3 regions of the Parafrankia discariae genome follow, and region 3 is predicted to be linked to each of the others. Evidence: riboswitches for the same ligand, from Rfam matches in the RefSeq annotation. Region 3 holds a riboswitch; each other region holds the start of a gene.
What was found. Region 3 has a riboswitch for cyclic di-AMP ahead of B056_RS0133415 (transglycosylase family protein). Riboswitches for the same ligand answer to the same signal wherever they lie in the genome.
Positions count from the first base shown of each region.

Region 1: linked by a shared signal. The riboswitch ahead of B056_RS0103005 (C40 family peptidase) and the one ahead of B056_RS0133415 (transglycosylase family protein) in region 3 are both predicted to bind cyclic di-AMP.
Region 2: linked by a shared signal. The riboswitch ahead of B056_RS0115985 (peptidoglycan-binding protein) and the one ahead of B056_RS0133415 (transglycosylase family protein) in region 3 are both predicted to bind cyclic di-AMP.

Region 1 covers NZ_KB891103.1:217,884-222,557, reverse strand. Annotated here, with positions in the region: gene B056_RS0103010 (PHB depolymerase family esterase) at 1-592, shown strand, start outside; gene B056_RS0103005 (C40 family peptidase) at 1,546-2,502, opposite strand; cyclic di-AMP (ydaO/yuaA leader) riboswitch at 2,663-2,839, opposite strand; gene B056_RS0103000 (hypothetical protein) at 3,787-4,176, opposite strand.
Region 2 covers NZ_KB891216.1:21,118-25,791, forward strand. Annotated here, with positions in the region: gene B056_RS0115980 (serine hydroxymethyltransferase) at 1-712, shown strand, start outside; cyclic di-AMP (ydaO/yuaA leader) riboswitch at 1,140-1,307, shown strand; gene B056_RS0115985 (peptidoglycan-binding protein) at 1,588-2,355, shown strand; gene mce (methylmalonyl-CoA epimerase) at 2,501-2,926, shown strand; gene B056_RS0115995 (LppP/LprE family lipoprotein) at 3,054-3,626, opposite strand; gene B056_RS0116000 (DUF5134 domain-containing protein) at 3,776-4,411, opposite strand; gene B056_RS0116005 (hypothetical protein) at 4,426-4,659, opposite strand.
Region 3 covers NZ_KB891285.1:47,300-51,973, reverse strand. Annotated here, with positions in the region: gene fbaA (class II fructose-bisphosphate aldolase) at 1-444, shown strand, start outside; cyclic di-AMP (ydaO/yuaA leader) riboswitch at 1,699-1,918, shown strand; gene B056_RS0133415 (transglycosylase family protein) at 1,924-2,607, shown strand; gene B056_RS0133410 (transglycosylase family protein) at 3,920-4,663, shown strand.

The DNA of each region.
Region 1 (4,674 bases), on a different contig from region 3:
CGGGGTGGCACTTGTGGCCATCTGGTGGCTCGTCGCGGCCAATGGCCGTCCCAAGGTCGAACGGGTCACAATCCCGGATGGCTATCCGTCGGCCGACCGGGAGCTGCTCGTTCAGGCGGACTCCAAACCGAACGACCCGTTGCCCCTGGTAATCATCCTGCACGATGACAATACGGATGCGAGTTCACTGGAACACGACAGTGGCGCGTCGTCGCTGGCGAACCGCCGTCACTTCGCGCTCGCCTTCCCGGAGGCGGTCGCCGGTACCTGGCGGCTCGACGACCCTAACGGAGCGGACCAGCAGTACCTGCGCGACGTCGTCCGTTACATGGACGAGGAGCGCACCGACATCGACCTGAATCGGGTTTACGTCTGGGGTATCGGGGAGGGCGCCCGGCTCGCCCTGCTCGCGGCCTGCTCGCCCGGCCCCCCCGTCTACGCGGCGGTGGGCGTCGTGGGACAGTTCGAAGCAGAGCCTGGCCCCACCTGCGACACCGTCGCCCCGCACGGGCGGGTCGCCGAGACGAACTGGAACAAAAAGGTCTCCAGCACGCTGTGGGACTTCTCCCGCGACCTTCGCCGGAAGGTCTGACCGGCTCGGTTCGGTGCACTGACTAGACAGTTCGCGCTAGTAGCAAAGAACTAGTCATTTAATGGATCGGGCGGCCGTTGGTCCTGTCGGGGACGGCTCGCTGGCCATTTCGGGGCTTGTGCCTGCCGCGGTGCTGTGTGTTCGCCGCGGCGAGGGGCCGCCCTTGGAGTCTTCCCGGAGCCCCGGCCGCCGCACCCGCGAGGGTGGAGCGGCCGGGGCCCGAGCGGTCCGTCGACGTCGCCGGGAGGGGGGGTAACGGCCCCGACGGACCAGCGGGCGGCCGGAAGGTTTACGGGGGTCCGCTGGCCGCCGGCCCGATGGGGGGGGGGATCGGACAGACGGCCAGCGGAGTCCGGGGCCTTCCGGCCGGACGGACGTCAGATGGGGGGGGATCTGACGTCCGTCCCACCGGAAGGATCGCGGAGCGGTGGGGTGTGGTTGACTTTTGTGTGGGTTTGCGTTGGGTGACGGGTTGGTCTGAATGGGGTTTTGCTGCCCGGTAGTGGCAGTCTGACCGGCTAAAGCTACATCTACGCTACTTATGCCGAAGTAGAATGATGCCGCAACGGCCTACTGCTCATGGCCGTCAACCGGCCCGATGAAGGCGTCACGTAGTGAAACCGTCACGAAAGGTGCTGGAGTCTGTCCACGGAAGTACTACCCCGGTCGTTGCGGGGCACGGACGTTCCGTGAGACAGCTCGTTCCGAGTGGACGCGACGACGATGGTCCGGCACAGGGGACCTGGTCAGCTCCGGAAGACCCGCCGGGTCGGGGTTGATCCCGACAACCCCGACCCGGCGGCGGAGCCGGGCGCGATCGGAGGGGGAGATCGCGCTGCGGCTCGTTCCGGGGGACGGGGCGTCCGTATCCTGGCAGCCCCGTCCGAGCGGTGCGTGGGCTTGTGGAACGACCGACGTCGAGAACAGCCAGTCTTCTTGCCGGGCCGCCCTGCTTAGGGGATGCGGCCGACCGAGTACGAGGTCGTGTAGATCGTCTGAAGCTTGACGACGTCACCACTGTGCGGCGCGACCCACATCTTGCCGTCGCCGGCGTAGATGCCGACGTGGTAGATGTTGCCGGGAGCCCCGAAGAAGATCAGGTCGCCGGGCGCCTTGTTGTACTGGGAGATCCGCGTGGTGGCGGCGTACTGCGCGTCGGTGGTGCGCGGCACGCTCTTGCCGAGCTGCCGGTACACGTACTGCACCAGACCGGAGCAGTCGAAGGAGCTGGGGCCCTCGGCGCCGTAGACGTACGGCTTGCCGGCCTGTAGCGAGGCCAGGTAGACGGCCTTCTCGCCGATGGTGCTGGCCGGCAGGTTGACGCTGACCACCGGGGTGCTGACGTTCACGCCCGTGCGGTCCGCGCTGCGTGAGGCCTGCGCGGGCACCGGCGGCGGAGCCGGGCGGACGTGCAGCGTGGCGTCGTTCTCCGAGTGCGCCGACTGGAGGGCGTCAGTCCCGTCGAAGATCGCCGTGACGTTCGTGGTGGTCAGCACCTTGGCGGTGTACGACGCGAAGCCGCGGTCGTCCGTGGTCAGGTGCAGGAAGGTGGCCCACCCGGTCGGCAGCTTGACCTGGACCTTGATGAGCTGGTCCGCGAGCGGGGCCTGCGTCTCCTCGTTGTAGAGCGAGAAGCCGATGTTGACGGGCTCGTCCGCGTTGACCGTGACCTCGGGGTTCGTCACGCGCAGGCCGACGTCGATCTTCGACGAGAGAGTCGGCGCGGAGATGTCCGTGGTGGCGTCGAGAACGGTTCCGGACCCGCCGCCGGTCGCGGTGGCGGCCTGGATGGCTCCGTCGACCGCCAGCCGGGACCCGATCTGGGTCGCGAGCGTCATCGGAGCGGTGTTCGTGCCGTCGTCCAGCGCGACGTCCGAGTTCACATCCTGGGCGCACCCGGCGAGTGCCACCCCGGAGACCGCGACGGTTCCGGTGGTGATGGCCGCGACGGTGCGGGCCCTGGCTCTGGCTCGGCTGGACGCCGTGGGGGCGGACGGCGCACGGTGGCGACCGCGCCCTTCCTGCCGGCGTCTCTCAGCATCAAGCTGCACACTTTGCGCAGACAACGTTGCGTTCCTTCCCGTACGCCTGCGAGGTGAGCTGTCGGGTTCGGGCTGGGCTGCCCGGTCCATAGCGCGACCTTCACGCGATGGACTTCACCCCTAGGCCAGCGCCGTGTCGTGGCGCCAGCCGGTGGAGGTGGGTCCCCCGCTCCTGCCCGTGGTGACGACTCGGAGGGGACACCAGGACCGCGGGCAGGATTCGGCGTTCGGTCCGGTGTTGTCGTGACGTCGGAAGCGAGACTAGTCCACACGGATGGTGCGGGTAAACACTAGTCCTCCTCAACTACGTCGAGTGTGCAAAGAAGGGCCCCTTGCGGCGCCGCATCTGCCCAGGTCAGGAGGGGTGCTGAGCTTCCGGTCACGTTTTTGTGCGGCCACACGAGGATCACGTCCCAACACGTTAGGTGACCAGAACTTCCTGGCTTGTGCGGGGGTTCCCAGCCTCGGCGGACCGAGCCGGTACCACCCGCCGGGCCGCTCGCGCGCCCGGTTCACTCCGTCCCCGGCCCGTCTCTTCCCGGCGGGATCCGGCGGCCGCGGACTACCGGGAGGCCCGACCCCCGGCCACCTTCACCGTGCACGTGTCACCGCGCACGTGGGACGTGAACGGAGCTCCTGGGACCGTTGAAACGGACCGGCGCGGTGCCGCCGGCCGGGAGAGCCTCCCGGGAGCCGCGTCGGGCGCCAGCCCGCAGGCGCCGCCGCCGCGGGCCGCCGCGGGCTGGCGTGGGCTGGCGTGGACCGCCGTGGGCTGGCGTGGGCTGGCCTTGACGCGCAGCGGGCCCTCGCGTGGGACGGGCCCAGCCGCCCTCGCCCTTTGTCGCCGGGCTCGCCCTTTCAGAGGCCAATCCGGCCTGATTCCGCCCCGAAGGGCGAGGCCGCCACCAAACGGCGAGCTGGACGCCGGTGGCGAGCGCGCCGCGGCCCGCCACGAACGGCGGCCGGCCGCTCACGGGCCGGGCTTCACGGATCGGGTTCCATCGAGCCGGCCGCTCCGCGGGCCGGGCTCACCAGGCCAGCCGCTCACCAGGCCAGCCGCTCACCAGGCCAGCCGCTCACCAGGCCAGCCGCTCACCGGGCCAGCCGCTCACCGGGCCAGCCGCTCACCGGGCCGGGTTCAGCGGGCTCGGTTCAGCGGGTCCGGCCGTTGCGGCGGCTCAGGAAGCCGGAGCTGTTGAGGACCTGGAGCTCGATCTCGAGCTGCTTCACCTCGGGCGGCAGCGAGCGGTAGCTGCCCTGCAGGGCCTCGACGGCCGCGCGGGCATGTTCGGCCAGGTCGTCCAGGGCCTGCTGGCGCTGGCGCATCCGGGCCCGCTCCTCCTGGATGGTCCGGACCGTGTCCTCCTGCCACTGCCGGGTCCGGATGAGGTGCTCACCGGCGTCCGCGGCCTGGCGCTCGGCGTCCTCGAGCCGGCTCAGCAGGGCGTCCAGGGCCTCGAGCCGGCTCGCCAGCTCGGCCATCAGGTCCTCGCGGTCGGGCAGGACGGAGATCTCGTGGTGCCGCGGGCGTGGGTGTGTCATGCCCGGCTCCGACGGCTGGCAGTGGCGCCGGGCCGGCCCGGGGGCGTCGTGGCGCGGTCCGGCAAGGCGTGGGATGTGCGCCACCGCGCCGCTCGCGACCGTCGCCGAAGTTCCGACACGGTTGGTTACGTTAGTCGACGCATCGGGTTTCCGGCATGCGGTCCGCCGGATCCGGCCGGTGGCCAACAGAAGGCGACGGAGACAGGTGTCACGTAACGGGTGTCGACCAACGGATACCCCCGTCCGCCCGGGATCAACCCGACTTGCCGAGCGGGCGGACGACGTTCGGACTCGATACCAACAACATGCCGTATCGCCACGGGATGCGGTCGAGGGGCGTCGGAGGTGGATCCGGTCGGTCTCGGCCATGGGTCGCACCGACGATGATGATTACTGTGAGTAGTATCTCTGGTTCCGGTGTCCGGCGTGCCGTGCTCTGCGGCACCCGGGAGACGCGGCATGCGCGGTGTACGGAGCGCGATTCCGTTGGTCTGCTGG
Region 2 (4,674 bases), on a different contig from region 3:
CTTCCCCGGGTTCGCGGCGATCGCCCGCGAGATCGACGCCGTGCTCGTCGCGGACATCTCCCACATCGCCGGGCTGATCGCCGGTGGCGCCCACCCGTCGCCGGTCGGGCACGCTCCCGTCATCACGACCACCACGCACAAGACGCTGCGCGGCCCGCGCGGCGCCATGATCATGTCGGACGGCACGCACGCCGCGGCGCTGGACAAGGCTGTTTTCCCCGGCCTCCAGGGCGGCCCGCACAACCACACCACCGCCGCCGTCGCGGTCGCTCTTCGGGAGGCCGCGACACCGGATTTCCGGGAGTACGCGCACCGGGTCGTCGCGAATGCGAAGGCGCTCGCCGAGGCGCTTTCCGGGCGCGGCTTCGACCTCATCACCGGCGGCACCGACAACCATCTCATTCTCATTGACCTGACGAGCCGCGGAGTCGCCGGAAAGCCGGCCGCGAAGGCGCTCGACCGGGCCGGTATCGAGCTGAACTACAACACGGTTCCCTTCGACCCGCGCAAGCCGTTCGACCCGTCCGGGGTGCGCCTGGGAACCGCCGCGATCACGACCCGCGGGCTGCGCCCGGAGCAGATGCCCGCCCTCGCCGCCTGGATCGACGAGGCCGTCAAGGCCGCCGGTGACGCGGACGAGGCGACCATCGAGCGGATCTCGGGCGAGGTCAGGGACCTCATGTCGGCCTACCCGATGCCCGGCTGGGTCTGACCGACCGGCCGGTGGCACCGGTCGGCGGCACCGCCCACCGGCCCGCACCAGCACAGCAGACACACAGGCACATCCTCGGCCCGGGCGCCCACGCAGACGCCCGGGCCGAGGCGTGCCCGGACCCGCTCCTCCCACTCCCCCACCGCCCCCACCGCGCCACTCCCCGCCGTGCCACTCCCCGCCGTGCCGGTCGCCGTCCGCGCCGGGTGCGACGACGTCCGGACGGAGACCCGCTCCGCAGCGTCGCCGGTTACTGAACGGAGTGTCTCAATCTCGAATCTGTGTGCGCATCGTGACAAGGGTGCGCCGTCAGAACAGGAAAATTAGTACTTGCGACTACCCTTAGTAGTTCGTTACGGTGTCCTGGCTCGCAGCAAGCGACGGGCCGTACGCCGAGTTCTGCCCTAGGCCCGTCGTCCCCTCCTAGCGATCAACAGGGCAGAAGCGGGGGAACCACGTTCCTCCGGACGGCCACCCACGCACCGGCGGCCGTCCTCGGGGTGAAGTCGAACGCGCCGTGAACACGCTGGCGCGCCCGACCGGGCTTCCCGGCCCGAACCCGACAGCTAACCTCGCAGGCGTACGGGAAGGATCACCGTCGTGTACGCACGCATGTCTGGATCATCCAGGCGGGCCTTTCACCCGTCCCTCGGGCAGCCGCCGTGGCCGCACAGTGCCCGCATCCCGGGGTTGACGCAGGAAATCTAGACCCACCCAGGTCCGGAATACTTTTACGCCGACAGAACGCCGGCGCACTGAACCATGCTTCCCTCGCCGGGCGAATCGTTGCCGTAACTTTTTGATCCGTATACGGATCAATTCCCCATCCGGACATTCAGAAGCTCTGTTCTTCAAAGCAGAAACGAGATTCTTAGATGTCGCATGGAAAGCACCGCCTGTCCAGCCGTCCGAACACCTCCGCACGGCGGCGCGGGCGTGGGCGCGCCGCCGTGGTCACCGCGGCGAGCGTCATCGGCGCGTCAGCGGGCCTGATGTTCACCGCGGGACCGGCGAGCGCGGCCACCGTCTCCGACGTCACCATCGCGCAGGCGGCGCAGAACGCGGGCCTGCCCTCCTGCCGCGGGATTCCGCTGAGCACCTGGGTCGCGGTCGCGCTGGCCGAGTCGGGCGGCAACACGACGGCCCACGCGACGGTGGGTGAGGACTCCCGCGGCCTCTGGCAGATCAACATGCGCGCGCACGCGAGCTGGGTCGGCAGCCGCGACCTCTACGACCCGAACGTGAACGCCTGGGCCGCGCGGCAGGTGTGCGCCAGCCAGGGCATCGGCGCCTGGAGCGCCTACAAGAACGGCATGCACGTGAAGTACCTGTCCCGTGGCGCCGCGGCGGCCGCCGCGGTGAGCGGCGGCGCCGCCCGGACGATCTCGACCGTCGCGCCGGCCGCGGCGAGCGCGCCGGCACCGGCGACCGCCAGCTCGGGCTACATGCGGCTCGGGGTCGCCGGCGTCCGCTGGGACGTGGCGCTGGTGCAGAAGCGGCTCGCCGACATCGGCTACCCGATCACCATCGACGGCCGGTTCGGTCCGCAGACCAACCACATGGTCGTCGACTTCCAGAAGAAGAACGGTCTCGTCCCGGACGGCGTCGTGGGCCCGCTGACCCACGACAAGCTGTTCGGCTGATCCGCGCCGGGCGTGGCCGACACGCCCGACCGGACCGGCCCGGCGCTTCGGTGGACCGCCGGGCCGGTTCCGGGCAGGCTCGGAGGTTGGCCCACCAGGCAGGACGCGACCAGGGCCGACCGTCCACGACGCAGGAGCGATTTTTGTGCTGACCAGGATCGACCATGTCGGAATCGCCGTCGCCTCGCTGGAGGAGGCCATCCCCCGGTATGAGGCGGCGTTCGGCCTGAAGGTCGCGCATCAGGAGACGAACGAGGCGCAGGGCGTGCGCGAGGCGATGCTGCTGGTGCACGACGGCGACACGGGCGGTTCCTACGTCCAGCTACTGGAACCGGTGCGCCCGGACAGCCCGGTCGGCAAGTTCCTGACGAAGAAGGGCCCCGGCATCCACCACATCGCCTACGGGGTGGCGGACATCGACGCGGCGCTGGCGGCGCTCACCGTCACCGGGTTCGACCTGGTCAACAAGACCCCGGTGCACGGGACGTCCGGCAGCCGGATCGCGTTCATGCACCCGAAGGGCCTCGGCGGGGTGCTCACCGAGCTGGTCGAGGCGGCCGAGGGCCACTGATCCGCGGATCGGTGGCTCCGCCGGATCGGCGGGTGCGCCGATCCGGCGGGCGTGTGAACCCGCCGGATCGGCGGTGTGACCACCGCGGCCGGGTCCCGGGTTCAGCCCCGGGACCCGGCGTCGGTGGTCAGCGGCGGCTCTCGGCGGCGGACCACTGGCTGGTCGGGATCGGGTCGAGCGGCACGACCGCCGAGCCGTTCCACCGGAACCGTACGGTCGCCGCGCCCGCGCTCGGGCAGCACATCGGGTCCGCCGGACGGTACAGGTCGTACTGCAGCGCCACCACCTCGCTGGTCGACCACACCCACCGCACGCCCGCGCCGGCGACGGCGTCCGTCCCGACGAACCGGCCGCGGTGGAAGAGGAACGCCTGCTGCGGATGGCCGTCCACCGAGGTGGCGAGCCGGCCGACGATCACGCTGAGATTGTGGGTGGGCTCGTAACCGTCGGTGGTGATCGGTATGTAGCCACGGCCGCGGACCAGGCTCGCGGCCTCCGCCAGGCTCAGCGAACCGGCCGCGCCGGCCGAGCCCCCCGAACCGGCCGAGCCCCCCGAACCGGCCGAGCTCACCGCGGCCCCCGATGTGGCGGGTGGGGACGATGGCACCGTGGTCGGCGCGGCGGACGCGGACAGCGACGACGCCACCCCGCCCAACATGACCGCGGCGGCAAGCACGGAGATGAACACGACTCGACGCATGGCGACCGCCCCCTCTTTGGGCCTCGTGTCTGCCGGCCGGATATCTGCCGACCGGCCGACCGTAGGCGCACTTCGGGCCCGCCGCCTGCTCCGTGAGCGGAATGCGCGGTTTCGGAGCAGGTCACCCCGGGGGGTACGGGAGCGGGAGATCAGGTACGGGCGAGGAGCATCAGGATCATTCCCCCCGACATGACGAGTCGGGAGCCACGCGGGACGACCGGCTCCGGGAAGATCCCGATCAGTCGGGCCGCCAGCTCACGCACGGGCGGGCGGGCCGGCGGCGCGGCGAACCGGCGCGCCGGCAGGCCGGCCAGCGCCACCAGGGCCGCCCCGCCGAAGACGACGACGCACCAGACGCCGATCGCCCCGTCGGTGCGCAGCGGCCACCCGGCGACACTGGCCGCCCCGGACATGCACGCCATCGCGGCCGCCTCGACGACGAGAAGCGCACAGCAGGACCACATGCCCGGCGCGCTGCACCGGGGGTGGGCGACGAGCCCGACCAGCAGGGCCACCGTCAGCGCCAGGTACAGGGCGAGGAACGGCCAGGAGCCGACGAGCCGGCCGGGGCCGGTGAACATGACCGCCATCCCCGCCGCGACCAGCACGTGCCCGCCCTCGATCCAGCCGTCCACTGCGGACGCGTGCGTATGCGGCCCGCCCGCCGCCACCGGGCGACGGAACAGGGCCCGCATCCGCCACAGGTGGATCACCGCGACGAGGATGGAGGCCACGCCGGCGGCGAGGGCCAGCGGACCGGCCAGCGGAACCAGGCCCGCGGCCACCGGGTGGCGGTGGGTCACCCCCCAGCGGCGAGCTCGGCGGCCACCAGGGAGCTGATGCGGCCCGCCCGGGCCTCGTCGACGATGACTTCCAGCTGTTCGATGCTCATCTGGATCCGCTGGCCGAAGTCGTCGGTGAGGACGACCCGGCGGTCGGCCGCGGCGTCATGGTCGATGTAGAGCTCCGGGCAGCCGCAGCTGCACTTCCCGCAGAACGTGATGACGCGATTCAGGGCGTCCGACCCGCTCATGGCACCTCGCACGAC
Region 3 (4,674 bases):
GAAAAGGGCAGCTACATGCTGGCCGCGACCTTCGGCAACGTGCACGGCGTGTACAAGCCGGGGAACGTGAAGCTCCGGCCCTCGATCCTGCGCGAGGGTCAGCAGCACGTGGCCGAGAAGCTCGGCCTGCCCGCCGACGCGAAGCCGTTCAACCTGGTCTTCCACGGCGGCAGCGGGTCGGACCTCGCCGAGATCCGCGAAACACTCGACTACGGCGTCATCAAGATGAACGTGGACACCGACACCCAGTACGCGTTCACCCGGCCGATCGTCGACCACATGCTCCGCAACTACGACGGTGTCCTCAAGGTGGACGGTGAGGTCGGGAACAAGAAGGCCTACGACCCGCGCACCTACGGCAAGGCCGCCGAAACCGCCATGGCCGCCCGGGTCGCCCAGGCCTGTGACGACCTGCGGTCCGCCGGCCGGTCGATCGGGGTCTGACCCGCTCCGCCCGGTTCGAGGCCCGGCGGTCACCTGATCGGCTCTTCTCCCTCCCGGGGACATCTGTCCCCGGGAGTACTCCCATGTCGTGACTCCCCCGGCCGCCGCGCGCCCGAATGAGATTCCTCCAGGACAGGACGAGATCGCTCCGGGACAAGCAGTACCCGCCGGGCCACACACCGCCGGTCGGGCGGGCCGGCCGTCCCGGCGGGCCGAACCACCCGGGACGGCCGGCGCCCTTCGGACCTCCGACACCACCAGGAACGCGGAGCGACCAGAGGGACACGAGAAGCTATCTGCGACGCAGAGTGCCCAAACAAGCACCTGACGCCGACATGAGGACGGGGTGTGCTTCCTCCCCTCTTCATCCGAGGCGGAACCGCACCCGTCGAGGTGAGGCGTCGCCCGCCCGGCGAGGCCTCCTGAAGATCGTGCGGGCGGTCGGCGCCGTCTCGGCGGCCATATCCGTCCCGGACACCACGAAGCCCACGGTCCCCCCGAGCCTCTCACCGGTGACGGATCAGGTGGCACCTGCTGAGACCACACGTACGGACCCAGCGGCTCTCACCTCTGACACGGCACCCATGTGGGCTCCGACGTGTCTTAACGCGCCGCTCCGCGCACCGATCCGCCCAGGGGCGCGCGCCGGCCCGGATTCCCACCCGAAGAGGGCTACTTCGGGGCACGCGCAGAGGCACCAGACAGCCCACGCGATCGTCCGATCACGGGTGAGAGACACGCACGGACCCGGCTCAAACAAGATCAACCTCGGGGGCGAACGGGACGTACCGACCCGACCCCGCGGGACACCGCGACCCGACAACCGGTCACAGAAGCATCCCTACAAGTTAACTCATAGTTACGGTTAGGTTTCTCACACATCACGGCATCCGAGTCGGGATCGGCACGAGGATATGAATTTTCTAGCCGCTTGATGGCACCCTGGCCGGACGCGGGTAGCCTTCCCGCATATTCGGCTCGATTGCCGACAGCACACCCAACGGTAACGATCTTTCACCAGTGTGATTTGTCGGCACGAACCACCCTCCGCGACACGGTCACCAAGTTAATGAGCGCGCGTGCGCGCGCGCTACCAGCACCGTGATCAAACCTCAAGCAGCCAACGGACGGTGTGCTCTTTTTCACCTGAGGCATTCAGTGCTTGTCGTTCGGCCCGACGGCGTGGTTATGGTCTTCGCCGTGCCCGGAGACAGGCCGGGCACCCGACGGGTGGCACGCCGAATCCCTGCCCCCATCCGTTGGAAACAGAAACCCGATGGCAGGAGCGGGGGAACCAATACCCGGTCGCCGATTCTGGGGACCTTGGGGTGAAGCCGCTAACGCCGACGACACGAGGAGGAAAATTGTCCTCCGTTGCCGAAGGCACAGGATTTCCGGAGTTCCTGACTTGGCGGCCGGGCTTTTCCCTGCCCGAACCCGACAGCTCACCTCGCAGGCGTGGGGAAGGAAAACTCACGCATGTCCGACGCACGTACCAGTGGCCGACAACGCCGCAGCAGTACCCGCAGCCGGGCCCGCACTCTCGTCTCCGTCCCCGTCATCGCCGCGGCGGTCGGCGGTACACTCGCCCTGAGCCAACCGGCCAACGCCGCCACGACCTGGGAAGGTCTGCGGCAATGCGAGTCCGGCGGGAACTACACGACGAACACCGGTAACGGCTACTATGGCGCTTACCAGTTCTCGTCAGGCACCTGGCGCAGCCTCGGCTACTCGGGGCTGCCACACACGGCTCCGCCCGCCGTGCAGGACGCAGCGGCACTGCAACTCGCACTCCGTTCCGGGTTCGGCCAGTGGCCGGTCTGCGGGAGCGGAATGGGCTCCGACCAGCTCCTACCCGGGGCGTCGTCATCAGGCGCCGGCATCCAGGCGTCCAGGGCGGCCGAGCGCACCTCGCTGGTCGCCCAGCCCGTCGCCGCGGGCATCCCGGGCCTTACCCGGGCGTACACCGCGTCCATGGTCAATCAGGTCAGCGCCGAGGTCCGCGCCTGGCAGACCAAGATGAACTCCCTCGGCTACCCCCTCACGGCCGACGGCAGCTACGGACCACTGTCCGCGGCCGCGGCGCGTGACTTCCAGGCCGCACGCGGCCTCCTGGTGGACGGCGTCCTGGGTCCACAGACCTGGGCAGCCACCTTCGGCTGACCGACGCCGACCGGCGCACTCGGTCACCAGCCGGGCCGGCTGACGGCTACCGCCGCACGCGGCGACCGCTCCCCCCGCTGGCTGAACCGAACCACCGCACCCTCCTGACGGCGCCGCCCCGCGCCGCCGTCCGGTCACGGTGGCCTCCACGCCCCGGTCGAGCCCCCTTCGCAGGGCGTCCTTCCCCCGGATGAGGCATCCCACCCGCGCCCGTCGCGGTGAGCCATCCCCTCCATGGACTCAGGCCCTCGAACCGACGCCCGCGAATCATCCGTTCTCCACCTTCGCCCGGCCGGTGTCCGCGGCGATCCCACTCGCGGCTGACCACGTGCTGTCGCATCCGCGAGACCCCCACCAGCACGAGGTCGACATCCCGCCGCGACGGGTCCCCTCCGCGGAGGTTTCCGTCACCCGGTTCGTCGGCAGCGAAGAGCCGCCGTGCCAGGACCGCAGGACCCGCCCGCCCGGCGCGGACCCCGCCGGGCGGGCGGGGCGGTGCGTGGATCGCCCCAACGATCCGCGCGGCACGCGACCCACCGCCGACCCGGCCACGTCGAGCCCGCCGCACGATCTCCTCCGGCCCCGGCCGGAGGAGGAGCCGTCCACGCCGGTGATCCCGGCGGGCGGGCGTGTCCCCGCACAGAGCGGGACACGCCCGCCACGGACGGCCAGCCCGACCCGTCGCCCGCGCAGGACCTCCCTCCGCCGCGCCCCGTGCCCCCGGGCCACAACCCCTCAGCCGCCACTCGGCCATCAATCTCTAACTGGTTACCTTAAATACACAGAATGTAATTCTCTATAGAAAAACTACAAAAAAACTACTAACGTACTTTTGCGGAGCCGGCGGGACCCGACGGCACGCGGCCCGACCCACCCCGGCGGACGGCCGTCCCCGGCCTGGCGGTAGCGTTGTCCGACTCAGTGCTTCTCGTCACGATCGGCTACGTCACTCGGCAAACAGCCCATTCGGGTAGCTCCGATGTGGTCCTTTCGCATCCCCCACCGGCCGCCCGAATTTGCGCCGTCTAGCTAGATCTCGCTACAGTTCCGCCCACTCGCCTCCCCGGGCGAGGTCATGCGGACGGACGCCGAGTCCTGCCCCCGTCCTCATGGCCGGAACGAGCACGGACAACATCGGGCAGGAGCGGGGGACCCACCATCCGGACGCCCCCGGCGTCCTAGGGGTTAAGCCGGCGAGACATCCGGCCGGGAGCACCGATCCGCGAGGACGGGCTCCGGGCCAGCGGCGCCGGCCGGGCAACTTCCAGCCCGAACCCGACAGCTCACCCCGTAGGCGACGGGAAGGATTCTGATGCGATCGCATGATCGTGTTCCCGCCCGTTCCAATGGCCGTGGCGGAAGGCACCGAGCGACCCAGGGACCGTCCACCGCGACTCGGGTCCTGCGCACCACCGGCGCCGTCACGGCGCTGGTCGGCACCGGGCTCGCGGTGACCGCGGCTCCCGCGGGAGCGGCGACCGCCGACGACTTCGCGAAGCTCCGCAAGTGCGAGTCGGGCGGCAACTACGCCATCAACACCGGCAACGGCTTCTACGGTGCCTACCAGTTCGACCAGCGCACCTGGACGGGCCTGGGCTACCCCGGCCGACCCGACCAGGCTCCGCCCGCGATGCAGGACGAGGCCGCGTACAAGCTGTACGACAGCCGCGGCTGGTCACCCTGGCCCGGCTGCACCGGCAAGCTCGGCCTCACCCGGAACGGCCCCGCGCCGGAGTCGTCCGGTGCCGGCGGCGACGTGATCGCCCAGGCCCTGACACCGGCCGAGCCGCCCATGACCCTCGAGCGCGCCCGTTCGGAGGTCGCCGGCCGGTTCGGCGGCGAGGCACTGAACGTCGGTATGAGCGACGACGTGCGCGCGGACGCCTTCGTCTGGCAGGCGGAGATGCGCGACCGCAGGTTCGTCCTGACCGTCGACGGCAAGTTCGGCCCGGAATCGCAGGGGATCGCCGCGCTCTACTCGTACCTCACCCGGGTGAGCGACGGTCAGCCGGGCGTGGTCGGCCAGAACCTGTGGAGCGCCACGGTCAGTGGCTGACAGCGGCCGCC